One region of the Mesorhizobium sp. M0139 genome, then DNA from elsewhere that is predicted to be linked to it. Evidence: predicted binding sites of a transcription regulator. Region 1 holds the regulator's gene; each other region holds the start of a gene.
The links. The regulator PhoB, encoded in region 1, activates phosphate uptake and scavenging genes when phosphate is short. The targets are predictions, from matches to a motif close to TGTCATNNANCTGTCAT.
Positions count from the first base shown of each region.

Region 2: the regulator PhoB is predicted to act here: its motif matches at 3,241-3,257, upstream of NKJ58_RS06930 (esterase-like activity of phytase family protein).
Region 3: the regulator PhoB is predicted to act here: its motif matches at 2,012-2,028, upstream of NKJ58_RS12425 (RNA degradosome polyphosphate kinase).
Region 4: the regulator PhoB is predicted to act here: its motif matches at 4,785-4,801, upstream of ugpB (sn-glycerol-3-phosphate ABC transporter substrate-binding protein UgpB).

Region 1 is NZ_JAMYTN010000011.1:185,154-192,989, reverse strand. It holds gene pstA (phosphate ABC transporter permease PstA) at 1-1,271, shown strand, start outside; gene pstB (phosphate ABC transporter ATP-binding protein PstB) at 1,289-2,113, shown strand; gene phoU (phosphate signaling complex protein PhoU) at 2,155-2,859, shown strand; gene phoB (phosphate regulon transcriptional regulator PhoB) at 2,876-3,565, shown strand; gene NKJ58_RS20280 (ROK family protein) at 3,596-4,831, opposite strand; gene xylF (D-xylose ABC transporter substrate-binding protein) at 5,118-6,158, shown strand; gene NKJ58_RS20270 (sugar ABC transporter permease) at 6,304-7,620, shown strand; gene NKJ58_RS20265 (ATP-binding cassette domain-containing protein) at 7,633-7,836, shown strand, end outside.
Region 2 is NZ_JAMYTN010000003.1:410,647-418,482, forward strand. It holds gene NKJ58_RS06920 (MATE family efflux transporter) at 1-619, opposite strand, end outside; gene NKJ58_RS06925 (L,D-transpeptidase) at 796-1,590, shown strand; gene NKJ58_RS06930 (esterase-like activity of phytase family protein) at 1,669-3,144, opposite strand; gene NKJ58_RS06935 (LacI family DNA-binding transcriptional regulator) at 3,306-4,331, opposite strand; gene NKJ58_RS06940 (Gfo/Idh/MocA family protein) at 4,526-5,557, shown strand; gene NKJ58_RS06945 (sugar phosphate isomerase/epimerase family protein) at 5,554-6,462, shown strand; gene NKJ58_RS06950 (substrate-binding domain-containing protein) at 6,579-7,592, shown strand; gene NKJ58_RS06955 (ATP-binding cassette domain-containing protein) at 7,679-7,836, shown strand, end outside.
Region 3 is NZ_JAMYTN010000006.1:175,685-183,520, reverse strand. It holds gene NKJ58_RS12425 (RNA degradosome polyphosphate kinase) at 1-1,857, opposite strand, end outside; gene NKJ58_RS12420 (zinc-finger domain-containing protein) at 2,091-2,336, shown strand; gene NKJ58_RS12415 (FAD-dependent monooxygenase) at 2,356-3,594, shown strand; gene NKJ58_RS12410 (TIGR02117 family protein) at 3,814-4,479, opposite strand; gene NKJ58_RS12405 (amino acid ABC transporter ATP-binding protein) at 4,585-5,388, opposite strand; gene NKJ58_RS12400 (amino acid ABC transporter permease) at 5,411-6,568, opposite strand; gene NKJ58_RS12395 (amino acid ABC transporter permease) at 6,573-7,760, opposite strand; gene NKJ58_RS12390 (amino acid ABC transporter substrate-binding protein) at 7,823-7,836, opposite strand, start outside.
Region 4 is NZ_JAMYTN010000011.1:65,804-73,639, reverse strand. It holds gene argH (argininosuccinate lyase) at 1-1,113, opposite strand, end outside; gene tlpA (thiol:disulfide interchange protein TlpA) at 1,148-1,840, shown strand; gene NKJ58_RS19685 (bifunctional diguanylate cyclase/phosphodiesterase) at 1,937-4,384, opposite strand; gene NKJ58_RS19680 (hypothetical protein) at 4,532-4,678, opposite strand; gene ugpB (sn-glycerol-3-phosphate ABC transporter substrate-binding protein UgpB) at 4,864-6,174, shown strand; gene ugpA (sn-glycerol-3-phosphate ABC transporter permease UgpA) at 6,246-7,130, shown strand; gene ugpE (sn-glycerol-3-phosphate ABC transporter permease UgpE) at 7,140-7,836, shown strand, end outside.

The sequences.
Region 1 (7,836 bases):
CGCGCCGCGACATCGGGCTGAAGGCGCGCTATGCCGCCGAACGCCGGTTCCGCATCTATGGCGTGATTGCGATCTCGGTGGGCCTGGCGTTCCTGGCCATCATGCTGATCACCATCGTCTCGAAAGGCTACACCGCCTTCTGGCAGACGACGGTGACGCTGCCGGTCACCTTCGACGAGAAGGTGATCGATCCCTCCGGCAAGCGCGCGACCGACCCTACCGTGCTGATCAAGGCGAACTATCCCAAGCTCGCCGAAAACGCACTGGTGGCCAAGCTCGGCATCGATCCGGCCAACAAGCCGATGATGCTGAAGCTCAAGGGCTTCCTGTCGGAAGGCGCCCGCGTCCAGCTGCGCGACATCGTCTCCGCCGATCCGTCGGTGATCGGCAGGACGCGTGACGTCGACATCCTGGCTGCCGCGAACCTCGACTCGGCCTTCAAGGGCCAGATCGACCTCGGCGTCGATGAAGCGCGCCGCAAGGTGTCCAACCAGCAGATCGACTGGATGAACAAGCTTAAAGCCGACGGCGTGATGGCCGAGCATTTCAACACCGGCCTGTTCACCTATGGCGCCTCCAGCCGGCCCGAAACGTCGGGCATGGGCGTGGCGATCATCGGCTCGTTCTACATGATGGTGATCGTGCTGTTGCTGGCGCTGCCGATCGGCGTCGCCGCCTCCATCTATCTGGAGGAGTTCGCCAAGAAGAACCGCTTTACGGACCTGATCGAAGTCAACATCAACAATCTCGCGGCGGTGCCGTCGATCGTCTTCGGTCTGCTTGGCCTTGCCGTGTTCATCAACTTCCTCGGCATGCCGCGCTCGGCTTCCTTCGTCGGCGGCCTGGTGCTGACCTTGATGACATTGCCGACCATAATCATCGCCACGCGCGCCGCCCTCGCCGCGGTGCCGCCGTCGATCCGCTCGGCGGCCCTAGGTCTCGGCGCCTCCAAGATGCAGATGGTGTTCCATCACATCCTGCCGCTTGCCGCCCCAGGCATCCTTACCGGCACCATCATCGGCCTGGCGCGTGCGCTCGGCGAGACAGCACCGCTGCTCTTGATCGGCATGGTCGCTTTCGTCGCCGATTATCCGGCGACGCCTTTCGATCCGGCGACCGCGCTGCCGGTTCAGATCTATATGTGGGCAAACGAGGCTGAGCGCGCTTTTGTCGAGCGCATGTCCGGCGCCATCATCATCCTGCTCGTCTTCCTCATGGCCATGAACATCACCGCGATCGTGCTCCGGCGCCGCTTCGAGCGGCGCTGGTAGAAAAAAGGCAATTTGGTATGAACATCATGACCGAACAGTCCCTTGAGAATGCAGTGGGCGACAAAATGAACGCCAAGTCGAACGAAGTCATCAAGATGCGCGGCGACAAGGTCGGCGTCTTCTACGGCGAGAAGCAGGCGTTGTTCGACGTCAATCTCGACGTGCGTCAGAACCAGGTGACGGCGCTGATCGGCCCGTCCGGCTGCGGCAAGTCGACCTTCCTGCGCTGCCTCAACCGCATGAACGACACCATCGATTTGGCGCGGGTGACCGGCAAGATCACGCTCGATGAAGACGACATCTACGACAAGAACATCGATGTCGTCGAACTGCGCGCCCGCGTCGGCATGGTGTTCCAGAAACCCAACCCGTTCCCGAAGTCGATCTACGAGAACGTCGCCTACGGCCCGCGCATCCATGGGCTGGCCAAGCGCAAGTCCGACATGGACCAGATCGTCGAGCAGAGCCTGAAGAAGGCGGCGATCTGGAACGAGGTCAAGGACCGCCTGCAGGAGCCCGGCACCGGCCTGTCCGGCGGCCAGCAGCAGCGCCTGTGCATCGCGCGCGCCATCGCCGTGTCGCCGGAGGTGATCCTGATGGACGAGCCCTGCTCGGCGCTCGATCCGATCGCCACCGCCCGTGTCGAGGAGCTGATCGACGAACTGCGCCAGAACTACACGATCGTCATCGTCACCCACTCGATGCAGCAGGCGGCGCGCGTGTCGCAGCGCACGGCGATGTTCCATCTCGGCTATCTCGTCGAGGAGGGCGCCACCGACAAGATGTTCACCAACCCCGACGACAAGCGCACCCAGGACTACATTACCGGCCGCTTCGGCTGAGCCGTCCGGCGGGTGAATTTTCAGGCACGAGGACCAAGATCATGGGTGAACATACCGTCGCCTCCTTCGATGAAGAGCTCGGGCAGATCAGCAAGCTGATCCGCGACATGGGCGATCTGGCAGGCTCGATGGTCAGCGGCTCGACCAGGGCGCTGCTCAATTCGGACAATGCGCTGGCACAGCGTGTCGTTTCCGACGACGCCATCATGGATGCGCGCCAGCGCGAACTGGACGACCGCGCCATCACGCTGATCGCCAAGCGCCAGCCGATGGCCAACGATCTGCGCGCCGTGGTCGGCTCGATCCGCATGGCGGGCGACCTCGAGCGCATCGGCGACCTCGCCAAGAACATCGCCAAACGCGTCGGCACCGTGGGCTTGAGCGTCACGCCGCGCGACCTCTCGCACTCCATCGATGCCATGGCGCAACTGGTGCTGATCCAGGTGCAAGGCGTCGTCGAGGAATATGCCGCCACCGATGCGGCAGCGCTTGCAAAACTCAGGAATGACGACGAGCGCATCGACGTCAAATACACGTCCGTGTTTCGTGAGCTTTTGACCTACATGATGGAAGACCCTCGCAACATCACCGCCTGCACGCATCTCTTGTTCTGCGCCAAGAATCTTGAGCGCATCGGCGATCATGTCACCAACATCGCCGAAAATGCGTATTATGTGCTGACCGGCCAGCAATTGCCCGCCAATCGTCCGAAGCAGGACGAGACGGCGATGGCCACGCCGGCCTGATGAGGGTGAACTGCCTATGATCGCGCCACGCATCATGGTCGTGGAGGACGAGGAGCCGCTGGGCGTGCTCCTCCGCTACAACCTCGAATCCGAAGGCTATCAGGTCGAGGTGGTGACACGCGGCGACGAGGCCGAGATCCGCCTGCAGGAAAACGTGCCCGATCTCCTGGTGCTCGACTGGATGGTGCCCGCTGTTTCCGGCATCGAGCTCTGCCGGCGGCTTAGAGTGCGGCCCGAAACCGAGCGGCTGCCGATCATCATGCTGACCGCGCGCGGTGAGGAAAGCGATCGCGTGCGCGGCCTGTCCACCGGTGCCGACGACTATCTGGTCAAGCCATTCTCGACGCCGGAGTTCATGGCGCGCGTGAAGGCGCTGCTGCGCCGGGCCAAGCCGGAAGTGCTGTCCAGCGTGCTCAAGGTCGGCGACATCGTGCTCGACCGCGAGTCGCACCGTGTCTACCGCAAGAAGAGCGAGATCAGGCTCGGACCGACCGAGTTCCGGCTGCTCGAATTCATGATGCGCCATCCCGGCCGCGTGTTCTCGCGCAGCCAACTGCTCGACAATGTCTGGGGCGAGACGATCTATATCGACGAGCGAACCGTCGACGTCCATGTCGGGCGCTTACGCAAAGCGGTCAACAACGGCCGCATGCCGGATGTCATCCGTACCATTCGCGGCGCCGGCTACGCGATCAGGGAAGACTAGGATGCTGCGCGTCGCGCCGTTGCCGGCCATTCAGGCGACATGCTTGCCGGATTTGGCCTGAATGCCCGGCGCGAAAATCTCCTGATCGACGAAGCCGAGCGCGCGCATGGCACAGCCTTCGCGGATCAGCGGCAGCTCGTTGGGCTCGGTGTCGAAGGAGATCGATTTCGAGTGCTGGCCGCCGGCGGTCTGGGCGATCGCTTCGCGCAATGCCGGTTCGATCAAGTCGAAGGCGGCGGCGCTGACGCCGACCATGGCGACGGGTGCCGGATCGATCAGTGCAAACAGGCTGCCGAGGCCGAAGCCGAGCGCCTCGCCGGCCCTGCGATAGGCTTCGCGCTCCGGGCCATCGGTTTCGCGGGCGCGCGCGGCGAGTGCGCGCATATCAGCGTCGCCGATATCGACCGGCTCGGCATCTTCGCTCATCATTTTGGCGCTGCGCCAGATGGCGTAGTTTCCGGCATAGGCCTCGACGCAGCCGCGCCGCCCGCAGCGGCAGAGCGCGCCGCCCGGACGGTGGATCATGTGGCCGAACTCGCCGCCCGAGGAATGGGTGCCGGTGAACAGTTCGCCTTTCAGCACCAGGCCCATGCCGATGCCGTGCGATAAGAGGATGGCGATAAAATTGTCGCGGTAGCGCTCGGGCTGGCGCCATTGCAGCGCCACCGCCATCATGTTGCAATCGTTCTCCATGGTGGCAGGAATGCCGAATTCCGCTTCCAACATGTCGGCGAAGGCAATGTCGGTCAGTGGCGTGATCGGCGACCACAGCATGGCGCGCGCCTGCGAATCGGTGATGCCCTGGATGCCCATGGCAATGCGGGCGATGCTCTGGACATCGAGGTCGGGATCCTCAAGCCGCCGCCGGACGATTGCTACGCATTCGCCAATCAGCTCGTCGCGCGGCTTGGTCAGCGTGTCCAGCCGGCGCTGTTCCTCGGCGACGACGTGGCCGGCATAGTCGATGACGGTGACGGACAGGAAATTGAGCGACAGCACGACGGTCATCACCGCCGCCGCTTCCGGGTTGAGACCAAGGCCCACCTGCGGCCGGCCGCGTTTCAGTGCGCCGGTCTCGCCAGGTTTGCCTTCAATCAGGATGCCTTCTTGAATCAGATCAGACGAGATTGCCGATATGGTCGAGTGGCTGAGGCCGGTGGTCGCCGCAATCTCGGTCCGCGACGGCTGGCCGGCCCGGCGCACGGCCGAAATCACCATCGCACGGTTGCGACGGCGCAGATCGTCGTGGCGGATCCCAACCGACATTTGTTTTCCTCCCGGCCTCCTCGCGCCTCATGATAGTGAAGGCGTTCGACGGCACCAGCCAAATATTGGCAGACGCCGGCAGCCCTGTCATTGTTTATTGCGGACCTCGAAAAAATTCGGCAAGGCCATCAGAATCCATCAGAATCGATGTTGACAGCGCCTTATCGATGTTGACAGCGCCTTATCATTGAACCAGTATTTTTTCGAGGCTCGAAAAAATAGGGCCTCTGTGTGCCGGCCCTCGGGCCAGTTTTGTCGCGCCGCACGCGGCGCAGGGAGGATTATGATGAACAGATTTGCAGCCGCCATGCTGGCGGGTGTCGCCATGTCGCTGGCGCTGATGTCGGTCGCGCAGGCGAAGGACAAGGTCATCGGCGTGTCGTGGTCGAACTTCCAGGAAGAGCGCTGGAAGACCGACGAGGCGGCGATGAAAACGGCGATCGAAGCCGCCGGCGACAAGTACATTTCGGCCGACGCGCAGTCCAATCCCGGCAAGCAGCTGACCGACGTCGAAAGCCTGATCTCGCAGGGCGCCAACTCGCTGATCATCCTGGCGCAGGACGCCTCGGCCATCGGCCCGGCGGTGCAGAAGGCGCTGGACGAAGGCATTCCGGTCGTCGGCTATGATCGCCTGATCGAGAACAAGGACGTCTTCTACCTGACCTTCGACAACAAGGAAGTCGGCCGCATGCAGGCCCGCGAAGTGTTCAAGGCGAAGCCCGAAGGCAACTATGTCTTCATCAAGGGCTCGGGCTCGGATCCGAATGCCGATTTCCTGTTCTCGGGCTCGATGGAAGTGCTCAAGGAAGCCATCGACTCGGGCAAGATCAAGAATGTCGGCGAGGCCTATACCGATGGCTGGCTGCCGGCCAACGCCCAGAAGAACATGGAACAGTTCCTGACCGCCAATGACAACAAGGTCGATGCCGTGGTTGCGGCCAATGACGGCACCGCCGGCGGCGTTGTCGCCGCGCTGACGGCGCAGGGCCTTGCCGGAACGGTTCCGGTCTCGGGCCAGGACGGCGACCATGCCGCCCTGAACCGCATCGCGCTCGGCACGCAGACGGTGTCGGTGTGGAAAGACGCGCGCGAACTCGGCAAGAACGCCGCCGAGATCGCCACGCAGCTTGCCGATGGCAAGAAGACGGGCGACATTGCCGGCGCCAAGGACTTCACCACGCCTGGCGGCAACACCGTCAAGTCGCTGTTCCTGACCCCCGTCGCGATCACCAAGGACAACCTCAACGTCGTCATCGACGCCGGCTGGATCAAGAAGGACGAAGTCTGCACAGGCGTCGCCGCCGGCAGCGTCGCGGCTTGCAACTGATCTCGACGACTTGAAGAAAATGAGGCGCCGCGGCTGTCAAGCCGCGGCGTTTTCTCTACGAGAATTGTGTGTTTCCGCCATCGGCGGCAAACTTCTAGGCTGTGGTCCGGCATCCGCGCCAGACGGCAAGCCGCTGGAGGACATCATGACCGACACGACCTCAAATCCGCAGGCCGATACGGCACGAGCGTCTGAACTCGGCGCGGTCGCCCGGTTCCTGAAAGCGACCGAGCTCGACACGCGCATGCTCGGCATGGTCGGCGCGCTGCTGGTCATCTGGGTCGGCATACATATCCTGTCGGGTGGGCTTTTCCTGACGCCGCGCAATCTTTGGAACCTGTCGGTGCAGACGTCCTCGGTCGCGATCATGGCGACCGGCATGGTACTGGTCATCGTCATGCGCAACATCGACCTTTCGGTGGGCTCCGTCGAAGGCGTGATCGGCATGATCATGGGCGTGGCACAGGCCGAATTCCTGATTCGCGTCATCGGCTTCCAGCTTGGAAACCCCTGGCTCTGGGTCGTCGCGCTTGCCGCCGGCGTGGTGCTTGGTCTGCTGATCGGCGCGTTCCAGGGCTTCATCATCGCCTATATGCAGGTTCCGGCCTTCATCGTGACGCTTGGTGGCCTGCTGGTCTGGCGTGGCATGGCATGGCTCATAACCAGCGGGCGCACGGTCGCGCCACTCGACGCCACCTTCCAGCTGATGGGCGGCGGACCACGCGGCTCGATTGGCGCCGCTGCCAGCTGGATCGTCGGCATCGTCGCCTGCGCGGCGGTCACCTTCGCGCTGCTCAACGGTCGCTCGCAGCGCAAGCGCTTCAGCTTTCCACTGCGCCCAGTCTGGGCCGAGACCCTGCTTGGCGTGGTCGCTTGCGCGGCCATCCTCGGCGCCGTGTGGATCGCCAATTCCTATCCATGGCCGATCGGCATCGTGCGCCAGTACGCACAGCAGAACGGCATCACCGTTCCCGAAGGCGGGCTGTTCATCGCGCATGGCATCGCCATACCGGTGCTGATGGCGGTGATTGTCGGCATCATCATGACGTTCATCACCAAGCGCACGCGTTTCGGCCGCTATGTCTTCGCCATCGGCGGCAATCCGGAGGCAGCGGAACTCGCCGGCATCAACACGCGCTGGGTGACCATGAAGGTGTTCATGATCATGGGTGTGCTGGCTGCAATCAGCGCGGCGATCTCGTCGGCCCGTCTCAATGCGTCAACCAATGCGCTGGGCACACTGGACGAGCTTTTGGTAATCGCGGCCGCTGTCATCGGCGGCACGTCGCTCGCGGGCGGCGCCGGAACGGTGATGGGCGCCATGCTCGGCGCGCTACTGATGCAGTCGCTGCAATCCGGCATGGTGCTGCTCGGCATCGACTCGCCGCTGCAGAGCATTGTCGTTGGCGCTGTCCTGGTCATCGCCGTCTGGCTCGACACCGTCTACCGCAAGCGCGTCTAGGGAGGAACGATTATGGAAAAAACTGCTCCCACCGGTACGCCACTGATCGACATGCGCAACATCTCGATCGCGTTCGGTGGCATTCGCGCCGTCGACGATGCGTCCATCGATCTTTTCCCGGGCGAAGTGGTGGCGCTGCTTGGCCACAACGGCGCCGGTAAGTCGACGCTGATCAAGATCCTGTCGGGCGCCTACAAGCGCGATGCCGGCCAGATC
Region 2 (7,836 bases), on a different contig from region 1:
CGGAGCCGGCGATGCCGAGTTCGGGGAAGGGGCCGATGCCGCGAATGAGCAGCGGATTGAGGATGATGTCGAGCACGACCGCGAGCGCCATGAAGAAGAATGGCGTGCGCGAATCACCCGCACCGCGCAGCACCGTCATGACGAAGGACAGAAGGTTCATCATCGGCACGGCGACGAAGATGATGCGCAGATAGGAGCGCGCCAGCGGCAGCGCATCGGGCGGGGTGCCCAGTGTGTTGAGGATGGCGTCGACCCAGATCCAGCCGCAGACGGCGAAGATAGCCGAGACGAGGAAGAAGAAGCTGGCGCTGGTGCCGACGATGCGCCGCGCCTCGGGCAGGTCGCGGGCGCCGACCGATTGCGCCACCAGGATGGTGGCGGCCATGCCGATGCCGAATACGGTGCCAAGAATCAGGAACAGAACCAGATTGGCGTTGGAGGTGGCGGTCAGCGCCGATTCACCGAGGAAGCGGCCGACCCAGACAGCGTTGATCGAACCGTTGAGCGACTGCAGCACATTGGAGCCGAGCACCGGCAGAGCGAACAAAAGCAGCGTGCGCGGAATCGGGCCGCTGGTCAGGTCGCCGGTGCGCCGGCGCGGTGGTATTTTTTCGTCCATGGGCTGTTCGGCGAAGGTTCATCTCAAAGTCCGCCCGGCAATGATCGCCGATTTGACGGACAAGGTCGATGCGGCATTGGAACATCAAGCTTAACGCGGCTGAGGCGATCAGGTTCTCAAAGCTTGCGTAATGGGCTATGGGTCATCGCCGCGAGGGGCCGCAAACCGGGGGGATCATGTCCGACAATCCATTATTTTCCGAGCGCCTGAATAGGCGCGCGTTTCTGGGAGCATCCGCTTTGGGTGCCGCTGCCATGGCACTTTCGGCCTGCACAACCACTGATGTGGCAGTACCGCCGACGCCGGCGCCGGCACCCGCACCCGAGCCCGCTTTCGGCGATGCCGCCACCATGTATTCGGCGCGCGTCGATGAGGGCTTTTCATTGCCGGCAATCCCCGTGGCCAAGCTCGATCCGAAGTTCGTGCGCCAGATCGTGGACGATCCGACCGGCGAAAAACCCGGCACGATCGTCGTCGATACATCCGAGCATTTTCTCTATCTGGTGCGCGACGGCGGCAAGGCAATGCGCTATGGCGTCAGCCTCGGCAAGGCCGGGTTTGGCTGGACCGGCAGCGCCGTGATCCAGGCGCGCAAGAAATGGCCGGTGTGGACGCCGCCGCCGGAAATGATCCAGCGCCGGCCGGAACTGGCGAAATATAAGGACGGCATGCCGCCCGGACCGCAGAGTCCGCTCGGCGCGCGCGCGCTCTATCTGTTCCGCGACGGCAAGGACACGATGTACCGGCTGCACGGCACGCCGGAATGGGATTCCATCGGCAAGAACGCGTCGTCAGGCTGCGTGCGCTTCATGAACCAGGACATCATTGACCTCTACAGCCGGGTCAACGGCGTAGCCCAGGTCTATGTGCGCCCGAACCTGTCGGCCGCGGGCAAGATCATGGCTGTGTCGAGCCGGACCGCCGAGCCGATCGATGCCGGCGTGCCAAGGGATGCGGAGATTTTGAAATAGGTGCCTTCACGGCATCGCTGATCGCTGACAGACGGTTAGAGGCGGACGCGCCGGGCGCGTCCGCCTTTCCGTATACGGCTACTTGTTGGCGAGGCCCGGAAGCGTGACCTGATAGACCAGGAACATGGTGTCGACATCGGCGCCGTCGTCGGCCTTGTAGGGCGCGCCGACCTGAAAACCGTCTTGGGTGAGAAAGTCGTTATCGTTGCCGACGAACAGGAAATAGTCGTCGGGCAGCGCCGGATCGAGCAGGCTGACCACAGACATTGCTTCCCACTTCTCCGAGAGATTGTTCTTGTCGTTCGGCTTGCCGTCATGCAGGCCGAAACGGCCGAGTTCCTTGTTGTCGTTGATGTCGATGAACGGCGTCAGCCTGGCCGGGGTCACCGAGGGGTCGAGCACGCCCTTGGGCGCCAGCGGCTTGTTGGCGGCATCGAAGGCGCCGCCGGCAATGTCGGTGGCGCCAGAGACGTCGACGACGAAAATCTGGCGCAGCAGCGAAGTATCGCCCTTCACCCCCTGGCCGTTTCCGCTGTCGCGCGCCAGCATCAGGAAGGTCTTGTCGGACAGCGCCACGATTTCGCTCTGCGCGGCGACCTTGGTCTTGTCCTTGGCGTCCTTGAACACCGGCAGCGGCACGGCATATTCATGCACCAGCTTGAGATGGGCCGGGTCGGAGGCGTCATAGACCAGCGCGCGGGTGTTTTGGCGCGTCGCGGGCGAATCGCCGCCATCCTGGCGGGGTGCCGACTGCAGCACAGCGATCAGCGACTTGCCGTCCGGCGTCAGCGCCATGCCTTCGAGACCCTGGTTGTTCTGGCGGCCGGTTTCGGGATCCTTCGGATCGGGTTCGGCTGCACCGGGGCCTGGATTGTCGGAGGCGAAGTTCGGCCCGCCCTTGCGCATCGGCACCAAAGCGGCCGGCGGCTGCGTTGCCGACAACAGATGGCCGTTGGCCGAGAAGCGGTAGATGTTGGGGCCGTATTCGTCGGAGATGAACATGGTGCCGTCGGGCAGCCGCGCGATCGCCTCATTGTCGAGCGCCAGCTTGCCATTGGCCTCGGGCAGGATCGGCAGGTCGCCATTGGCCGCGCGCACGCCGTTGAGCGGATCGAGACCGGTGGCGTCAGCGCCCTTGTCGTCGGTGAGGAGCAGGGAATCGGCAAGCGTCGCCTTGACGCCGGTCTGTTCCTGGCCGGAGGTGGGCGTGGCGCCTAGTGCTACCGGCGTGAACTCGATGCGAATAGTGTTGAGGCGCGGCCGGTAATCGGTGGTGCCGACGACATTGTAGCCACGGTCCGGCAGCAACCAGAGCGAGCCCTTGTAGCCGTCCGCGCCACGGGTCCAGCTTGCGGCGTCGATGGACATGCCGGAGCCGGAGCCGAAGGTCTCGCCGAACTTGTCCTTCTGATCGGCCGGGATGCGGCCGACGCCGACCAGACCCTTGTTGACGAAGCCGCCAACGGTGGCGGTGCTGTCGGCAAGGGCAGGGGTCAGGGCGGTAAACAGCGCCAGCGCGGCGCCGAGCGACACGGTTCGGTGCGAGATTTTCATGGAGATCCTTTTTGTGACAAGCCTTGAGCGGCGCAAAGGGGCCACCGCATCGCATCGACGATGTCGCCCTCTCGCAAAGCGGTCTAGGACGCGAACATGATACTTGCGTGACAGAGAGGGCCTCTTCCTTCTCCCTTGTAGGAGAGGGAAGAGCGCAATGATCAATCGCTGTCGCGGGCGATCAGTTCCAGCGGCCAGACTTCGCGGATGATGCGCGGACCTTCCGGGCCGGCAAAGGCGGGAAGCGAGGCCAGCAGCATTTCGGCCAGCCGCCGGCCCATCGGCTCCAGCGACGGACGGAAGGCGGTCAGCGCCGGCGAGAAATAACGGCAGAGCGGCGTGTCGACGATGACGATCACCGCGATGTCGTGGCCGGGCCTGATGCCCATCTCGGCCAGTGCCTTGCAGCCGCCGAGCGCCATTGCGTCATTGTTGAAGATGATGGCTGTGGGCCGGTCCTTGGAGAGCATCACGCGCGGCGTCACCTGGTAGCCTCCGGCCTCGTTGATGAAGCCGTCGGCGATCAGGCCGGGGTCGACTTCGATGCCATGCCGCCCCAGCGCCTTGCGGTAGCCGTCGAGGAACAGGTAGCCGAAGTTGAGATCCAGCGAAGGGCGGATGGCGGCAATGCGGCGGTGGCCGCGCGCGACCAGCCGGTCGACGGCTTCATCACCCGCCCTCTCGAAATCGATATCGAGCGAAGGATAGGTGTCGTCGCCGGATTGACTTCGGCCAAGCGTGGCGAAGGGAAAGCCAGCCTTGCTGAGATAGTCGATCCGATCGTCTTCCCGCCGTGTATTGGCCAACACGACCGCGTCGGCTCGGCGCGTCTCAACCACGCGGCGCAGCCTCTCCTGCTGATATTGGCCGGGCTCGCCCATGACGACCATCAGATCCAGGTCATCCTCGGCCAGTCGGCCCTGCAGACCGATCAGGAACGGGATGAAGAAGGGTTCGCCATATTGCTGGTCGCCCGGATGCGGCTGCAGCATGAAGGCGATCGAATGGGTGGTGCCTTGCCGCAGACTGCGGCCGGACTGGTTGGGCGAATAGTTCAATTGCTTGGCGGCGGCGAGCACGCGCTGGCGGGTGTCGGCATTGACGTCGGCGCGGCCGTTCAGCGCCCGCGACACGGTGCCGATCGAAATGTTCAGGTGACGCGCAAGGTCATGGATGCTGGACGCCAAGGACAGTTCTCCCCCTGTCTTGGCTAGCACCGGCTGCCGCCCAGGCCAAGGCTTCGGGATGATTTTCGCTGGCAGCCGATTGACATTCTACGCCATCGGGTGTGTTCTCGTAAACGTTTACGGAGAAACGTTTACGGTGGTGCCGGAAATGCCGTGACATTCGGTCTGGAGGGACCGGACGGGAGGAATGCCGGATGATGAATGCCGTCCTCGTCGGCTGTGGTGCGATGAGCAAGGCCTGGCTCGATGCCGCGAGGCAGATCGACGGGCTGGCCATTGTCGGCTTGGTCGATCTCGACGCAGAACGGGCGAAGGCGAGGGCGCGCGAATACGGGCTCGACGGCGCGGTAATCGGCACCAGCCTCGACGCGGTGCTCGACCAGACCAGGCCCGACGCGGTGTTCGATGTCGTGGTTCCAGCCGCCCGGCGTGATGTCGCCTTTGCCGCCTTTGCCCATAATTGCCATCTGCTGACGGAAAAGCCGCTGGCCGATACTCCGGAAAATGCGCGCGCCATCGTCGATGCGGCACGTAACGCGGGGCGTATCCATGCGGTCGTGCAGAACCGCCGCTACGTCGCCAATGTCCGGCGCATCAGGCGCTTTCTCGACTCCGGCGCCATCGGCAAGCCAACCAGCATCCATGCCGATTTCTTCGTCGCGCCGCATTTCGGCGGCTTTCGCGAGGAGATGGCGCATGTGCTTTTGCTCGACATGGCGATCCACACATTCGACGCCGCCCGCTACATGGTCGCAGGCGATCCCGCCGGCGTCTTTTGCCAGGAATGGGAGCCGGCGAATTCCTGGTACCGGCAGGGATCGTCGGCCAGCGCTATCTTCGATCTCGGCGGCGGCAAGGTGTTCACCTATGCAGGCTCTTGGTGCGCGGCGGGCTTCCGCACCAGCTGGGAGAGCACGTGGCGCATCGTCGCCGAGCACGGCAGCCTGGTCTGGGACGGCGAGGACGGACTGAAGGCCGAAGTTGTGTTGTCGGTCCGCGACGGCCTGTTCGACCTGACCCAGCCCATCACAGTACCGCCGCTCGATTCCGCCGACCGCGTCGGCGGTCATCTCGGCATCATCAAGGATTTCATCCACGCCATCGAGACCGGCAGCGAGCCGGAAACCCGTGGCAGCGACAACATCAAAAGCCTGGCCATGGTTTTTGGCGCCATCGAAAGCGCCGAGACCGGACGGCGCGTCGCAATCACACAGGAAGCATCATGATGCCAAACCCGCTTCTCGACATCCGCATCGGCACCATGGTGCGGGCCAATCTCGAAGACCCGGCCGCCTACATCAAAGAGATTCTGCCGCTCGGCTTCGAGAGCATCCAGCCCTTCTTCTGGCAGACGCTGGGCGGCAAGGATTTGGCGCGGCTCGCCGGTGAGATTGGCGAGGCGATCGGCGATGCCGATGTCGCCGTGTCGTCGATCGGCGTGTTCGGCAATCCGCTGGAGGATGGCGAGGTCGATCGCGGCGTGCTCGCGGCCTGGGAAACCGTCATCGACAATGCGCATCTGTTCGGCGCTTCGATCGTCAGCGGCTTCACCGGACGTCTGCGTGGCAAGAAGCTGACAGACAGCCTGCCGCGCTTCCGAGAGGTTTGGGGTCCGCTGGCCAGGCGCGCCGCAGACAAGGGCGTGCGCATCGCCTTCGAAAATTGCGCCATGGATGGCAACTGGGCGGCCGGCGACTGGAACATCGCCCACAATCCCGATGCCTGGGAGTTGATGTTCAACGAATTGCCCGACGACAATCTCGGCCTCGAATGGGAGCCCTGCCACCAGCTTGTCTACCTCATCGACCCGATGCCGCAGATCCGCAAATGGGCGCCGCGCATTTTCCATGTCCACGGCAAGGACGCGACGGTGCGCTGGGATGTGATCCGCGAGCACGGCGTGTTCGGCAAGCTGCCCTTCGTGCAGATGCGCACGCCCGGGTTTGGCGACAGCGACTGGACGCGGGTGATCAGCGAATTGCGGCTGGCCGGTTACAAGGGCGCCATCGACATCGAGGGCTGGCACGACCCGGTCTATCGCGGCGACCTCGAAATCACAGGCCAGGTGCGCGGGCTGGAATACCTCAAGCAATGCCGGGGAGGAGCGACCTACCTGCCGAACCCGGCGTGACCGAGGGCCGGTGGGAGGAGCCGGCCTGACAGATTGCCAAGCACTGCCGACAAGCACTGCCGACAGGCGAACGACGAAACCCCTCGGCTCACCGAGGACAAAAGGGAGGAACGTGCATGAGCATCGCAATGAGAACGACACTTCTGCGCTCGACCGTCGTGGCCGCCGCCACGGCGCTGTGCGCTGCCATCTCCACTCTGCCGGCGCAGGCGCTCGACGCCCAGTGGTGCAAGGATGTCCACATCCGCTTTTTCGTCGGCGGCGCCGAGGGCGACGCTTTCGGCACCATCGTCTACAATGGCGCCAAGCAGGCGGCGTCCGATCTCGGGCCGAAGGTCGACTACATCTTCTCGCAGTGGGACGTCGAGAAGATGGTGCAGCAATTGCGTGAGGCCGTCGCCGTGAAGCCAAACGGCATTGCCATGATGGGCCATCCGGGCGACGCCGCGATCATGCCGCTGGCCGAACAGGCGCATAAGGACGGCATCAAGATGATGTACCAGAACGTGCCGGTGCCGAAGGTGGTGGACGCGTTCGGCGGCGGCTATGTCGGCGCCCAGCAGGAGCAGCAGGGCCGCGCGCTCGGCACTGAGGCGTTCAAGCTCGGGAAGCTCAAGTCCGGCGACAAGGCGATCATGATCGGTCCGTTCGAGAACGAGGCCCGCGGCGCGCGCGAGCGCGGCACGGTGGCAGCACTCAAGGAAGCCGGCGTCGAGGTCATCCAGCTGTCGTCGCCGCCGAGCGGCGAATGGGCGTCCGACCCCAATCTGGCGATACCGGTGATCACCGCGGCCCTGCTCAACAATCCCGACGTCAAGGCGGTCGGCTATCCCGGCGGCCAGATGCTGGGCAACGTCGCCACCTACATGCAGGCGGCAGGACGCAAGCCCGGCGACATCTTCAACTTCGGCTTCGATACCAGCCCGCAGATCGTCGAGGCGTTCAAGGGCGGCTGGGTGCAGCTGACGGCTGATCAGCAGCCGTTTCTGCAAGGCTATCTGCCGATCCTCAGCCTTTGCCAGCAGGTGGTGCTGGGCCTGGCGCCGATGAATGTCGACACCGGGGCGGGCTTCGTCACGCCGCAGAATTACGAGATCGTCGCCGAGCTCGCCAAGCAGGCGCTGCGCTGACCTCCCAAACTGCCGGCTGGGCGCAAGCCCGGTCGGCGGGACCGCCGGCACCAGGCCGGGATGATACCACAGGAGCGAGGATCGCCATGGCCGAACGCATCATCGAACTGCGCGACATCAGCAAATCCTATGGCCAGGTCTATGCGCTGGGCGGGGTCAATCTCTCGGTCGACCGCGGCGAGGTGGTTGGCTTGATCGGTGACAATGGCGCCGGCAAATCGACGCTGATCAAGATCCTGTCCGG
Region 3 (7,836 bases), on a different contig from region 1:
CGGCAGGCCATGGCCGTTGCCGAAGCAGTAGATGCGGCTGTGTTCGAGGAAGCGGCCGACGATCGACTTGACCCTGATGTTTTCCGACAGGCCGGGCACCTGCGGCCGCAGGCAGCAGATGCCGCGCACGACGAGATCGATCTCGACGCCGGCACGGCTGGCGTCATAGAGCGCGTCGATGATGTTGGGATCGACGAGCGCGTTCATCTTCATCCAGATGCGCGCCGGACGGCCAGCCAGCGCGTAGGCGACCTCGTCGGCAATGTGCTTGAGGATACGGCTGCGCAGCGTAAACGGCGAGATGGCGATCCGCATCTCATCGGTCGGCTCGGCATAGCCGGTGATGAAGTTGAACAGCTGGGCGACATCGCGCGCGATCGTCGGATCGGTGGTGAAGAAGGACAGGTCGGTGTAAATGCGCGCTGTCACCGGATGGTAGTTGCCGGTGCCGAGATGCACATAGTTACGCAGCTTGCCGTCCTCGCGCCGCACCACCAGCGACATTTTCGCATGGGTTTTGAGTTCGAGGAAGCCGAACACGACCTGGACGCCGGCGCGTTCGAGGTCGCGCGCCCAGCGGATGTTGGCTTCCTCGTCGAAGCGCGCCTTGAGCTCGACCAGGGCGGTTACCGACTTGCCGGCCTCGGCCGCGTCGACCAAGGCGCGCACGATCGGGCTGTCGTTGGAGGTGCGGTAGAGCGTCTGCTTGATCGCCACCACCTCCGGGTCGGCCATCGCCTGGCGCAGGAATTGGACCACCACGTCAAAGGATTCATAGGGGTGGTGGACGACGATGTCCTTCTCGCGAATGGCCGCGAAACAGTCGCCGCCATGCTCGCGGATGCGCTCGGGAAAGCGTGGATTGTAGGGGGTGAACTTCAGGTCGTCGCGCGGCACGGCGACGATCTCGGAAATCTGGCTGAGCGCCAGCGGGCCGGTCAGAACGCTGATGCGGCTCGAAGAGACGCCAAGCTCGCCGGCGACGAACTCGCGCAATTCGCCGGGCATCGACTTGTCGAATTCGATGCGGATGACCGAACCGCGGCGGCGGCGCTTCAGCGCCGTCTCGAACAGGCGCACGAGATCTTCCGACTCTTCCTCGACCTCGATATCGCTGTCCCGGATGATGCGGAAGGTGCCTGAACCCTTGACCTCATAGCCGGGGAACAGCTTGCCGATATAGAGGCCGACAGCCTCCTCCAGTGGAATGAAGCGAACGTGCTGCTTGCGGTCGGGCAGACGGATGAAGCGCTTCAGCGCCACCGGCAGGCGCAGAAGCGCGCTCATCTCCTCGCCATTCTTGCGATGGCGCAATTGCAGCGCCATCGAGAAGCCGAGATTGGGAATGAACGGAAACGGATGCGCCGGGTCGATCGACAGTGGAGTCAGGACCGGGAAGACCTGGTCCTGGAAATGGTCTTCCAGCCAGACTTTCTCATCCTTGGTTAGTGCATCGCGGGTGATGCTCTCTATGCCTTCCTTGTTGAGCAGCAGCATCAGCGCTGAAAGGCTGTTCTGCTGGTCCTCCTGCAGCCGCTCGACCTCGCGCAGCAATTGTTCCAGCTGCTGCTCCGGCGTGCGGCCGTCGGGGCTCTTGAGCGCAATGCCTTCGCGCACCTGGCCGGCAAGGCCGGCGACGCGGACCATGAAGAATTCATCGAGATTGGCGGCCGAAATCGACAGGAAACGGACGCGTTCGAGCAGCGGATGGTGCTCGTTCTGTGATTCCTCGAGCACACGCCGGTTGAACTGCAGCCAGGAGAACTCACGGTTGACGAACCGATCGGGGTTGCCGCCCTCGGGGCTCGCCACCTCGACATTGATGAATTCGCTCTGCACCGGCTTCAGTTCGTTCATGGTTCCTGCTCTTCCCCGCCAACCGTCCCTTGGAGCGCCGCTGGACGTGCCATGCCTCTAACACGCTTTTTTGACGCATGGCCCTTCGGCGAAAACCATTCCGATTTCAGGGACATGCACTTAACCGGCTCACCGTATCCTCTGACAGGCTTTTGCGACAGTTTCATTTCATCGATCTTGCAAACAGGCCTGTTATGTTCCAGATGCTTTTCGACGAGATCAAGGAGACGACGATGGCAGGCGGTTCCATTCCCCATTTCCAGAACGATGCGGGCCATCCGGCAATCGACATCGGCGTCAAGGAATTCATGTGCACCGGCGCCAACCCGCCCTTCGACCACCCGCATGTGTTCCTCGACATGGGCGACGACAATGAAAAGGTCTGCCCCTATTGCTCGACGCTCTACCGCTATTCGCCGAAGCTGAGGGCGACGGAAACGCTGCCGGCCGGTTGCCTTTATATCGACCAGGCCGCCTGATCCTTCCGCGACAAGCCCGATGGAAGACATCAGGTCCCGGCAGGTCATAATCGCCGGGGCCGGCATCGCCGGGCTGACCGCTGCCCTTGCCTTCGCCGGACGGGGTTATCCGGTAAAGCTGATCGAACAGGCACAGCACCTAGACGCGGCCGGCGCCGGCATCCAGCTTTCGCCCAACGCAACACGCATTCTTGGAAAACTCGGCGTGCTCGACCGGCTGCTGCCCGCAGCGTTGCGGCCGGAAGCGGTCGTGCTCAAGGACGCCGGGACGCTGCGCGAACTGGCGCGGGTACCGCTCGGGCAAGCCGCCGAAGCGCGCTGGCAGGCGCCTTATCTCGTCGCTCACCGCGCCGATCTGCAGGCAGCGCTGCTGGCGCAAATGGCCGAACGGCCGGAGATTGAGCTCATCACCGGCGCCCGCGTGACCGGCATCGTCAAAGACGCGCAATATGTCGCCGTGACCGCCGAAGTGGACGGCCGCGAGATCGAGGCACGCGGCAAACTGCTGGTCGGCGCCGACGGCGTCTGGTCGGCAGTCAGGGCGCAACTCGCAGGCGAGGACTTCGTCAAAAGCCGTTTTTCGGGCGAACTCGCCTGGCGAGTCACGATCGCGGCCGAGAGCGCCGCCGGCGAAGCCTTTGTCGCGATCGGCGCCGCCGACTGCGTCACCACGTTCCTGCATCCAGGCTTCCACATGGTCGCCTATCCCGTCAGCAAAGGCCGGGCCTTCAATCTCGCCGCCTTCACCAAGGGCGAGCGCATGGCGGAAGGTTGGTCAGGCCATGCCGATCCCGCGATCCTCACGGCTGCCCTGCGCGGCACCGCGCCGGGCCTGACGAAGCTTGTGGCACTGGCCGGCCCATGGACGGCCTTTCCGATCCACACCGTCGAACAGAAGCGGTGGACGAGCCCGCAGGGCATCGCGCTGATCGGCGACGCCGCGCACGCGATGACGCCGTTTGCCGCGCAGGGCGCGGCAATGGCGATCGAGGATGCCATCACGCTTGCCGACGCTATCGCCGATTTCCCTGGCGATCTGCCCAGAAGTTTTCGAATCTGGGAAAATCTTCGGCGGCCGCGTGTCGCCAAGGCCGCGCGTCGTGGGGCCGTAAACCGCCTCGCCTGGCATGCTGCCGGCCCGGTGGCGATCGCCCGCAATCTGTTCCTGGCCATGCGCTCGCCCGACAAGCTCGCCGCCGACCTCGATTGGCTCTATGGATGGCGAGCGGACACTCGGCAGTCTAGATCGTCGACGTAGCGATCCTTCCCACTCCCCTCTGTCCTGCCGGACATCTCCCACGCAAGGGGGGAGATTGGATGTCGCCGTCGCCTTCGCCAAAATCGCCGGCGTTGCAGCAGGAGCGCGGGCAAAACGGCTGATCTCCCTCTTGCGGGGGAGATGGCCGGCAGGCCAGAGGGGAGTGCTGTCCCGCTGACTTCAAAAGATCCAACACTGTCGCGGTGCGATGAAGGACTGCTAGTTATAAAACCGCATCGACAAGCCCAGCGAGGCCGGCAGCGGGTTCCACCAGCCGGTGCGCAGGCCGGCGGTGCGCAGGCCGGCGGCTGTCCAGGTGTTGCAGCCGACAAGCGCGTTGAAATGGCCGTTCGCCTCGAAGAAGCGGTCGAAGCTGGAATAGGCGGCGTTCTCGATGACGACCGGACCATGCGGCCCTTGCTGGAAACTCGCGTCGATATAGTCGAGCAGCGCTGCAAAACGTTCCTCATCGATGTCGAAACCGGTGACAGCAGGGTGCGGCTCGGCGATGGCCCCGGCGATATCGACATGCATGACCGAGGCGTCCAGTGTCAGCGCCTTGAGGACGGGCACTGCTTTCAGCTGCGACCAGCTCGGCGTCTCCAGATAGAAGGCCCGGCCGCCCCAGCCAAAGACGATGTAGCGCACTTCCGGGGCGTCGACAGGGATGCCGGCAGCGACCAGGAAATGGAAGCGCCGGCGCACCTCGTCATCGACGGGAATGGCGATGTCGGTGTGGATCGGATTCTCCAGCACCAGAATATGGCGCGTGCCCTCACCCGCCGCTGACGCCGGCCACAGCGGACGCGGCACCAGCGTGCCGAGCGTGGCAGCGAGCGCGACCACGATAATCAGCATGGCCACGAAACGCAGGGCTTTTCTCATGCGGCGGCGGCTTTGTGTTTCAATGGAGAAGATCAACCCCGACCCCAGATAGCAAAAGAGCCCGGCCGCATTACGGCAGGGCTCTTTTGCTTCGCATGAAAATGCTCAGTGCAGGATCTGCGACAGAAACAGCTTCGTGCGCTCGTGGCGCGGATGGTCGAAGAACTCGGCCGGCGTGTTCTGTTCGACGATCTGGCCCTGATCCATGAAGATCACCCGGTTGGCGACTTTGCGGGCAAAGCCCATTTCGTGAGTGACGCACAGCATGGTCATGCCTTCCTCGGCCAGGCCCACCATCGTCTCCAGCACTTCCTTGATCATTTCTGGATCGAGCGCCGAGGTCGGCTCATCGAACAGCATGATGCGCGGATTCATGCACAGGGAACGCGCGATCGCCACGCGCTGCTGCTGGCCGCCCGACAGCTGGCCCGGATATTTGTTGGCCTGTTCGGGGATCTTGACGCGCTTGAGGAAGTGCATCGCGATTTCCTCGGCCTGCTTCTTCGGCGTCTTGCGCACCCAGATCGGTGCCAATGTGCAGTTCTCCAGGATGGTCAGATGCGGGAACAGGTTGAAGTGCTGGAACACCATGCCGACCTCGCGGCGCACCTCGTCGATCTTCTTGAGATCGTTGGTGAGTTCCTTGCCGTCGACGATGATCTTGCCCTTCTGGTGCTCTTCCAGCCGGTTGATGCAGCGGATCATGGTCGATTTGCCCGAGCCCGAAGGACCGCAGATGACGATGCGCTCGCCGCGCATCACTTTGAGGTTGATGTCCTTCAGCACATGGAACTCGCCATACCATTTGTGCATGCCGATGATGTCGATTGCGACATCGGTGGTCGAGATGTGCATCTTCTTGGCATCGACCTTGATCTCTTCGGCGCTGACGGCGTTTTCTATGACCATGGCAGGTTCCCCTTTTTTGTTTTTAACGTTTGTGGCCGGTGTCGAGCCGGCGTTCCGTATACATCGAATAGCGCGACATGCCGAAGCAGAACAGCCAGAAGACGAAGGCAGCGAAAATCAGGCCGGACTTGGTGGTCTGCGGCGTCGCCCAGTTGGGATCGGAGAAGTTCTGCTTGACGACACCGAGTAGGTCGAACATCGAGATGATGATAACCAGGCTTGTGTCTTTCAACATGCCGATGAAGGTGTTGACGATGCCGGGTATGACTAGCTTCAGCGCTTGCGGCAGCACGATCAGGTTCATCTTCTGCCAGTAACCGAGACCAAGCGAATCCGCCCCCTCATACTGGCCCTTGGGGATCGCCTGCAGGCCGCCGCGCACCACCTCCGCCATGTAGGCGGCGGCAAACAACGAGAAGCCGATCAGCGCCCTGAGGAACTTGTCGAAGGAAACGCCGGGGGGCAGGAACAGCGGCAGCATGACGCTGGCAAAGAACAGAACGGTGATCAGCGGGATGCCGCGAACGAATTCGATGAAGATGACGCACAGCATCTTGACTATCGGCATCTTCGAGCGCCGACCAAGCGCCAGCACTATGCCGAACGGCAGCGACACTGCAATGCCGACAAAGGCCAGGCTGAGCGTCACCAGCAGGCCGCCCCATAGCTGCGTCTCGACATGCGGCAGGCCGAACATGCCGCCGACCAGCAGCACGAAAGCGACGATCGGCAGCACCAGGAAAAGCAGGATCGCGTTCAGCCCCTTGCGCGGCACGCGCGGGATCAGCAGCGGCACCAGCAGCGCCACGAACAGTATGGCGACCAGGATCGGCCGCCAGCGCTCCTCAATAGGATAGCGGCCGAGCATGAATTGGCCGAACTTGGCGTTGACGAACGCCCAGCAAGCGCCGGACCAGCCATCCGGCTGAACCCCGCCTTGCGCCGCCGTGGCGCATACCGAGCGATCGGACCCTACCCACTGGGCGCTGATGAAGGCCCAGTTGATGATTGGCGGCAGGATCATCACCACCAGTGCGATGCCCAGTACGGTCAGGATGGTGTCGCCCACCGAACCGATCAGGTTCTTGCGGACCCAGGCGATAGGCCCCCGCACGCCGGCCGGCGCCTGTTGCGCCAGTGCCATTTCGGTCCGCACCCAAGCGGTATCATGTTCCTGCATGGCCTTACCTCTCCACCAGCGCCATCCTGGCGTTGACCACATTCATGACCGCCGACGTCACCAGGCTGATGACGAGATAGACGACCATCATGATCAGCACGTTTTCGACCGCCTGCCCCGTCTGGTTGAGCACTGTGCCGGCGGTCGCCGTCAGGTCCGGGTAAGCAATAGCGATGGCCAGCGACGAGTTCTTGGTCAGGTTCAAATACTGGCTGGTCAGCGGCGGGATGACGATGCGCATGGCTTGCGGCACGACGACTAGCCGCAGGATCGATCCCGGCCGCAGCCCCAGAGCGCCAGCCGCTTCCGACTGGCCCTTCGAGACGCCGAGAATGCCGGCACGCACGATCTCGGCGATGAAGGAGGCTGTGTAGCAGGACAGCGCCAGATAGAGCGACAGGAATTCCGGCCCGATGTGGAAACCGCCGGCCAGGTTGAAGGTCGATTGCTTCGGAAAATCGAAGGTCAGGGGAAAGCCGCTCAGCGCATAGGCCAGAATCGGCAGGCCGACGATCAGCGCCAGGGACGTCCAGAATACGGGAAACTGCTGACCGGTCGCCATCTGCCGCTGGCGCGCCGTGCGGGCGACGAACCATGCCATGGCGATGCCGACAAGCAAGGCGACAAAGATCAGCCAGGAGCCATCACCCCAGATTGCACGAGGAAGATAGAAGCCGCGCTGGTTGAGAAACGAGCCGAATGGCAGGTTGATGCTTTCACGCACCACGGGCAAGACCGCCAGCACGCCCGAATACCAGAAGAAGATCACCAGCAGCGGCGGGATGTTGCGGAAAATCTCGACATAGACCGTGCAGATCTTGCGGATCAGCCAGTTGTGCGACAAACGGCCGATGCCGACGATGAAGCCGATGATGGTTGCGGTGATGATGCCGGCAACGGCGACGATGAGGGTGTTGATCAGCCCGACGACAATGGCTTTGCCATAGGTATCGTCCGAGTTGTAGGGGATGGCGCTGACTGAGATATCGAAGCCGGCACGGCTTTTCAGGTAGCCGAACCCGGAAGAAATGTGCAGGCGCTGCAGATTGTCGATGACGTTGTGGACAATCCACCAGACGCTCGCCACCAGCAAGACGACAACCACCGCCTGGAAGACAACTCCACGGACTTTTGGATCGTTGATGAAGGAACCGCGGCTCGGCTCCTCGCGTAGGACTTCCTGCGACGCCATTGCCCATCCCCTGCAAAGAGAAACCGGAAGGCAGACAATCTGCCTTCCGGATCGCATTTCGATCAGCGGATCGGTG
Region 4 (7,836 bases), 120 kb from region 1:
CGCGTGGCCCGAGCCGGCGGCTTTTTTCATGGCGGCGGCATTGACCGTCATGTCGCGCACCATGCCCGTCATCGCAGCCAGCATCAAATCGAGTGTTTCGGCAGCGTCGAAGACCGATTCCTTGTCTTCCTGCATGTCCTTGCCGTAGGTCAGCGGCATGCCCTTCATCACGGTCAGCAGCCCGACGAGATGGCCGGTGACGCGGCCGGTCTTGCCGCGCACCAGTTCGGCGGCGTCCGGGTTCTTCTTCTGCGGCATGATCGAGGAGCCGGTGGAGAAACTGTCCGACAGCCTAACGAAGCCGAATTGAGGCGTCGACCAGATGATGATTTCTTCGGCGAGCCGCGACAGATGCGTGGCGCAGATCGCCGCCAGGCTCAAAAACTCCAGCGCGAAATCGCGGTCGGAGACGCTGTCCAGGGAATTGCGCATCGGCTCGCGGAAGCCGAGCGCCTTGGCGGTCTTGTGGCGATCGATCGGAAAACTGGTGCCGGCAAGCGCTGCCGCGCCGAGCGGGCTTTCATCCAGCCGCTCGATGGCGTCGCGGACGCGCGACAGGTCGCGCGAAAACATCTCGACATAGGCCATGCAATGGTGGCCGAAGGTCACCGGCTGCGCCGCCTGCATGTGGGTGAAGCCGGGCATCACGGTCGCCGCATGCTCCTCGGCGCGGTCGAGCAAGGCTGAGATCAGCCCCTTCAGCGCCTCGGCGACGCGAAAGCACTCGTCCTTGACCCAGAGCCGGAGATCCACCGCCACCTGGTCGTTGCGTGACCGCGCCGTGTGCAGGCGGCCGGCGGCCGGGCCGATCAGATCGGCAAGGCGGGCCTCGATGTTCATGTGAATGTCTTCCAGCCGGGTCGAGAACTCGAACGTGCCGGCCTCGATCTCTTTCAGGATCGTGTTCAGCCCGTGAGCGATTTTTTCTTGATCGGCCGCCGAAATAATGCCCGTTTCAGCCAACATCTCGCTGTGGGCGACCGAACCTCTTATGTCTTGGGCATAGAGTTTGCGGTCGAACGAAATCGACGCGTTGATCGCTTCCATGATCGCGGCCGGACCCGAGGCAAAACGTCCGCCCCACATCTGGTTGCTGGCCTTCTTGTCGCTCATCGCTATAACCCGTGCTCCGGAGCAGTCTTAGAAAATGGCAGACGGTAGCAGATACTTCCCGGCCCCGCGCCTGATCCTCGCCGCTTTGCTGGCGGGCGTGCTGGCCAGCGCGGTCGCGGTATATGTCAGCGAGAGCGGGTCTGGCAACAACGCAGCCACCGGCAGCGCACCTGCGGCCGGCGCGGGCAACAGCAAGGACGACGTCGCCTGCGCCGCCAAGAGCGACCGCGCCAAAAAAGTTGCCGCCGCGGCCACCGGCCAGGTTGCGGCATTGCTGCCCGCCGATCCGCCGCAATCGCTGGAAAGTCTCGCCTTCAACGGTCCCGACGGCAAGCCGATGACGCTCGCCGATCATGCCGGCAAGACCGTGCTGCTCAATCTGTGGGCAACGTGGTGCGCGCCCTGCCGCGCCGAAATGCCGGCGCTCGACGCCTTGCAGAAGGAAAAGGGCAGCGATGCCTTCGAAGTGGTCGCGGTCAATGTCGATGCCGGCGACGATGTGAAGCCCAAGAAGTTCCTCGCCGATATCGGCATCGGGTCGCTCGGCTACTACCGCGATTCGACGCTGGCGCTGTTCAACGACGTCAAGACGCGTGGCTTGGCGCTAGGCCTCCCCGTCACCATGCTGATCGATGGCGAAGGCTGCCTGATCGCGCATATGAACGGACCGGCCGAATGGTCAGGACCGGATGCCAAGCGCCTGGTCGAGGCCGCACTCGCCCCTTAGAGCGGTTCACCGTTTCGTCGAAACGGCCCGCGCTAACTTTTTTGTTTCGACGCAATTTCGGACGGAAAACCGTTTCACACTTTTCCTGAAATTGCTCTAGGCTGAGCGCAGGGCCGCCGCCGGCGGCAGCATCAAGATGCTGCCGCCGCGTTGTTTGACGCCGGCGTCGTCTTGTGCCGCCGGTGCCGCTACGCCGGTCAATTCGCTGAACGCCTCGATCGGGCTGGGCCGGCCTAGATAGTAGCCCTGGCCGATCTCGCAGGCCTCGGCGTCGAGGAATTTCAGCTCGCCCAGCGTCTCGACGCCCTCGGCCAGAACCGGCAGGCCGAGACCGCGGCCAAGCCCCAGAACGGCGCGCACGATGGCTGCCACCTGGCCGTTGCTGTCGACTGATTTGATGAATGAGCCGTCGATCTTGATCTTGTCGAAGGGGAAGGCGCGGAGATTGGACAGCGAGGAGTAGCCGGTGCCGAAATCGTCCATCGCCACACGCACGCCAAGCGCCTTCACCTGGCGCAAGGTCGCCAGCGCGCGCGGCATGTCCTTGACCAGCGCCGTTTCGGTGATCTCGAGTTCGAGCCTGCCGGGCGTCAGGCCGGAGCCGAGCAGGACTTCATGCACCTTGCGGCTGAAATTCGGATTGTGGAGCTGCACCGCCGAGACATTGACCGCGACGGTGAGAGGGTTCTTCCAGCGCGCAGCCTCGGCGCAGGCCGTCGCCAGCACCCATTCGCCGATCTGGATGATGACGCCGCTGTCTTCGGCCACCGGGATGAAGGTCGCCGGCGACACGTCGCCGCGCTGCGGATGGCGCCAGCGGATCAGCGCTTCGAACCCGACCATCCGCCCGCTGCTGATCTCCTTTTGTGGCTGGTAGACGAGGCGAAACTCATCGCGCGCCATCGCCTGGCGCAGTTCGTGCTCCATCACGCGCCGGTCTCGCGCCTCGGCGCCCATCGAGGCCTCGAAGTAACGGTAAGTGTCCTTGCCCTCGGCCTTGGCGCGGTAGAGCGCGGTGTCGGCGTGGCTGACCAGGAGTGTCGGCTCATCGGCGTCGAGCGGATAAAGTGCAATGCCGATGCTGGCCGACACCAGCCCGCCACCGACCGACAGCCGGTTTTCCTCGCGCATGGCCGCCAGCACCGCCTCGGCGATGCGGCCGGCCGCCTGCGGATCGGGAAGGTTCGGAGCGATGATGGCGAACTCGTCGCCGCCGAGACGCGCCAGCATCTGTCCGTGGCGGAGCACGGCGGAGGCGCATAGCGCCACCTTCTGCAGCATGGCATCGCCGGCGCCATGCCCGAACAGGTCGTTCACTTCCTTGAAGCGGTCGAGGTCGAGCAGCAGCAGCGCAAGATGCCCACCCTTGCCGCCGCGGTCCATTGCGGCAATTTCGGCCTCGAGCCGGCCGGAGAAACTGCGGCGGTTGGGGAGCCCGGTCAGCGGGTCGAAATGGGCGAGGCGCAGGATCTCCTGCTCGGCCTTCCTGCGTTCGCGGATGTCGCGCACGGCGACAACGCTGTGCCGCTTGCCGCAATAGTCGATGCTCCTTGCGATAAGTTCGACGGGGATGGTGGCGCCGTCATGGGCTCTGAGTTCGGCTTCCTGTGCCTGTCCGCTGCAGTCGGACATGCCGGCCGCGGTGCGTTCGCCGAAGAGGTCGCCAAGCAGCATCGCGTTCAGCACTTCCGGCGCAATGCCGGTTAGCGCGGCGATGCTGTCATTGGCGCTGACGATGCGGGCGCCGTCGCATACGATCAGGCCCTCGACGGCGGCGTTGGCGAGGCCGTGCATGCGCTCGGCCTCGATCTTGTGACGACGGAAGCGCAGGTCGATCCACAATGCTGCGGCTGAAAGCACCAGGATAGCCATGCTGACTGCAGCGGCGGCGAAGGCCTGCGACATCGGTTCGACCGTGAACTGCGATATCTCGATGGAGGAGTCCGGGAAGATCGACACCGCGCCCATCGCGATGAAGTGCAGGCTGCAGATCGCCAGCGTCAACAGGATGGCGGCGGCGATTGTGGCCTGCATGGACGGCCGTCGCAACACGACCAGCAGCGCCAGCGCGGCGAGGGTGACGCCTGTCAGCACCGAGACGCCGACCAGCAGCGGGTTCCAGACGATGCGCCCTTCGACCTCGAAGGCGGCCATGCCGATATAGTGCATGGCGGCGATACCGGCGCCGAGGACCGCGCCGCCGACCAGAGGGTAGTCGATGCCCCGGCGCAAGGTGGCGATCCACATGCCCGCGGCGGTCAGGGCGACGGAACCGGCGAGCGAAAGCGCCGACATTTCCGTATTGTAGGCGTTGGGGATTCCGGGAGAAAATGCAAGCATTGCGATGAAATGCGTCGCCCAGATACCGAAGCCGGTGGAAGTGGCTGCTATCATCAGCCAGGTATAGCGGTTGCGCTCGCTCGAGCGGTCGACATGGCGAAGCAGGTTGACCGCCGAGAAGGAAGAAATACCGCAAATGAGCGCTGCCAGTGCGACCAGTCTCAGATCGTGCTCATGCACGATACAATTATAGACCGTCAGCATCTCGCCCCACCTGCTCTCCCACAGCAATCAAGCCGTCCACTTGATTAGTATGCCACGCTTGACGAAGAATCGGTTATGGGAACTACAACTACAGCGGGTTTTTCGGGTTGTATGTTGCGGCGATCCTGTCTCATTCCAGACGCACGGTTACAGCAGCGCCTGGCGCGATGCCGCTCGGCCGATCTCGATCTGGCCGAGCGCCGGTTTGGCGGCCGCACGGTGCAGGTGCGTGGCGCTGTCACGCGGGCCCTTCACGCATCGCTGGGCGGTCGGCGATCCTTGCAGGCCCACCATGCCCCATTCTATCGCTGAGCCGGCTTGGCATTTCTCTCTGTCCTCGTTGCAAGGCGAGGGGGCGCGAAGTTAGCCGGGTATGAAATTCACGAAACAGCAACAAATCCGTTGTCCGATTGTCATCAGCGACACATATTGCGTTCGCGGGAGCGCCCCTTTCGCCAATGACAAACGGGAGATGAAACATGAAGTTGTTCGGCTTTGCGGCCGGTGTTGCCGCCACCTTGACCCTGCTTTCCACCACCTCCGCCTTCGCCGCCACCCAGATCAGTTGGTGGCATGCCATGACCGGCGCGAATGCCGAGGTGGTCGACAACATCGCCAAGGATTTCAATGCCAGCCAGAGCGACTATGAAATTCTCCCTGTTTTCAAGGGCACCTATCCCGAAACGCTGAATGCCGGCATCGCTGCCTTTCGTGCGGGGCAAGCGCCCGACATCATCCAGGTGTTCGACGTGGGTACCGGCGTCATGATGGCAGCCGAAGGTGCGATCAAACCGGTGGCCGATGTGCTGACCAGCGCCGGCGTGACCTTCGACAAGAGCCAGTATTTGCCCGGCATCGTCGGTTACTATTCGAAGCCGGACGGGACCATGCTGTCCTTCCCCTATAATTCCTCGTCGCCCATCCTCTACTACAACAAGGATATTTTCCAGAAGGCCGGGCTTGATGTGAACAACCCGCCAAAGACCTGGAACGAGGTGTGGGAAGCCGCCAAGAAGATCAAGGCGAGCGGCGCCGCTTCCTGCGGCTATACCTCGACGTGGTTGACCTGGATCCACCTTGAGGCCTTCGCGGCCTGGAACGACGTTTCCTATGGCACCAACCAGAACGGACTTGCCGGAACCGACGTCGAGCTCAAGATCAATGCGCCGATCTTCGTCAATCATTTCCAGGCGCTCGCCGACCTGGCCAAGGACGGCACCTTCAAATATGGCGGCCGTACATCCGAAGCCAAGCAGATCTTTCTTGCCGGAGAATGCGGCATCTTCACCGAATCGTCGGGGGGTCTCGGTGACATCGTCAAGTCGGGCATGAACTACGGCATCGGCCAGCTTCCCTATGATAGTGACGCCAAGGGCGCGCCCCAGAACACCACGCCGGGCGGCGCCAGCCTGTGGGTGTTCGGCAACAAATCGGACGAGGAATACAAGGGCGTCGCGGCGTTCTTCTCCTACCTGTCCAAGACCGAAGTGCAGGAGTATCTGCACCAGAAGTCGGGTTATCTGCCGGTGACGCTCGCTGCCTATGAGGCGACCAAGAAGTCCGGCTTCTATGACAAGAACCCGGGCCGTGAGACGCCGATCCTGCAGATGCTGGGCAAGGCGCCGACCGAGAACTCGAAGGGCGTGCGCCTCGTCAACCTGCCGCAGGTGCGCGACATCGAGAATGAGGAGTTCGAGAAGATGCTGGCCGGCCAGCAGACTGCGCAGCAGGCGCTCGACAACGCGGTCGCACGCGGCAACAAGGCGATTCAGGAAGCGATCGGAAACTGAAGCGATTTGTCAGTTGAACCTCGTCCACGCGGACCCGCGTGGACGATTTCCTGAATAGCGAGGGAATCACCCTGTCTCCACGCGTCGTCTTCCCCAACAAGACCCTGCCTTACCTGCTGGTGGCGCCGCAACTCGCCATTACGCTGATCTTTTTCTACTGGCCGACCGGGCAGGCGCTCTACCAGTCGATGCTTAGGGAAGACCCGTTCGGGCTGAAGAGCAAGTTCGTCGGGCTCGCCAACTTTCGCAAGGTGCTGGCCGACCCGGCCTACCTCAACTCGATCAAAGTCACGCTGGTGTTCTCTCTGGCGACCGCGATCGTCGCCATGGGTGTGGCCCTGTTGCTTGCCGTCATGGCCGAGAAGGTGGTGCGCGGCAGAGGCCTTTATCGCACGCTGCTGATCTGGCCGTATGCGGTGGCGCCGGCGATTGCCGGCATGTTGTGGCTGTTTCTGTTCAACCCCTCGATCGGTTCGCTGGCCTACGCCTTGAGAGGTCTCGGCATCGCCTGGGATCCCTTGCTTAACGGAAACCAAGCCATGATCCTGCTGGTATCTGCGGCTGCCTGGAAGCAGATCAGCTACAATTTCCTGTTCTTCGTCGCCGGGCTGCAGGCGGTGCCGAAGACGTTGATAGAGGCGGCGGCCATGGACGGCGCCGGGGAGACGAAGCGCTTCTGGACCATCGTCTTCCCGCTGCTCGCACCGACGACCTTCTTCCTGCTGGTCGTCAACACTGTCTATGCGCTGTTCGACACTTTCGGTATCGTTCATGCCGTCACCGGCGGCGGGCCAGGCAAGGCCACCGAGACGCTGGTCTACAAGGTCTACAATGACGGTTTCGTCAATTTGATCCTCGGCGATTCGGCCGCGCAGTCGGTCATCCTGATGGTCATCGTCATCTCACTCACGGCCATCCAGTTCCGCTATGTGGAACGCAAAGTCCACTACGGTTGAGCGCGAGCGATGATTGGTCAGTCCCCGCTTCGCGCCCTCATCGCCCACGCCGTGCTCATCCTGGGCATCCTGATCGTCGCTTTCCCGATCTACTACACCTTCGTTGCCTCCACGCAGACGCTGCAGACCATCCTCAAGCCGCCATTGCCTCTTTTGCCCGGCGACCAGGTCTGGAACAATTACAGCGAGGCGCTGTTCGGCGGTGTCGGCCGCATCGGCGGCGTCAGTGTCGGCCGATTGCTGCTCAACACCACGATCATGGCGCTCGGCATCGCGGTGGGGAAGATTTTCATCTCGATCCTTTCGGCCTATGCGATCGTGTTCTTCCGTTTTCCGCTTCGGATGGTCTTCTTCTGGCTGATCTTCATCACACTGATGCTTCCCGTCGAGGTGCGCATCCTGCCGACCTACAAGGTGATGGTCGATCTCGGCATGATCGACACCTATGCCGGCCTGATCATTCCGCTGATCGCCTCGGCCACCGCCACGCTTCTGTTTCGCCAGTTCTTCATGACCATCCCAGGTGAGTTGGTGGAAGCGGCGCGTGTCGACGGCGCCGGACCATGGCGCTTCTTTTTCGACATCCTGCTGCCGCTGTCGCGCACCAACATCGCAGCACTGTTCGTCATCCTCTTCATCTATGGCTGGACGCAGTACCTGTGGCCGCTGCTCGTCACCAACAGAAACGACATGAACACCATCGTCA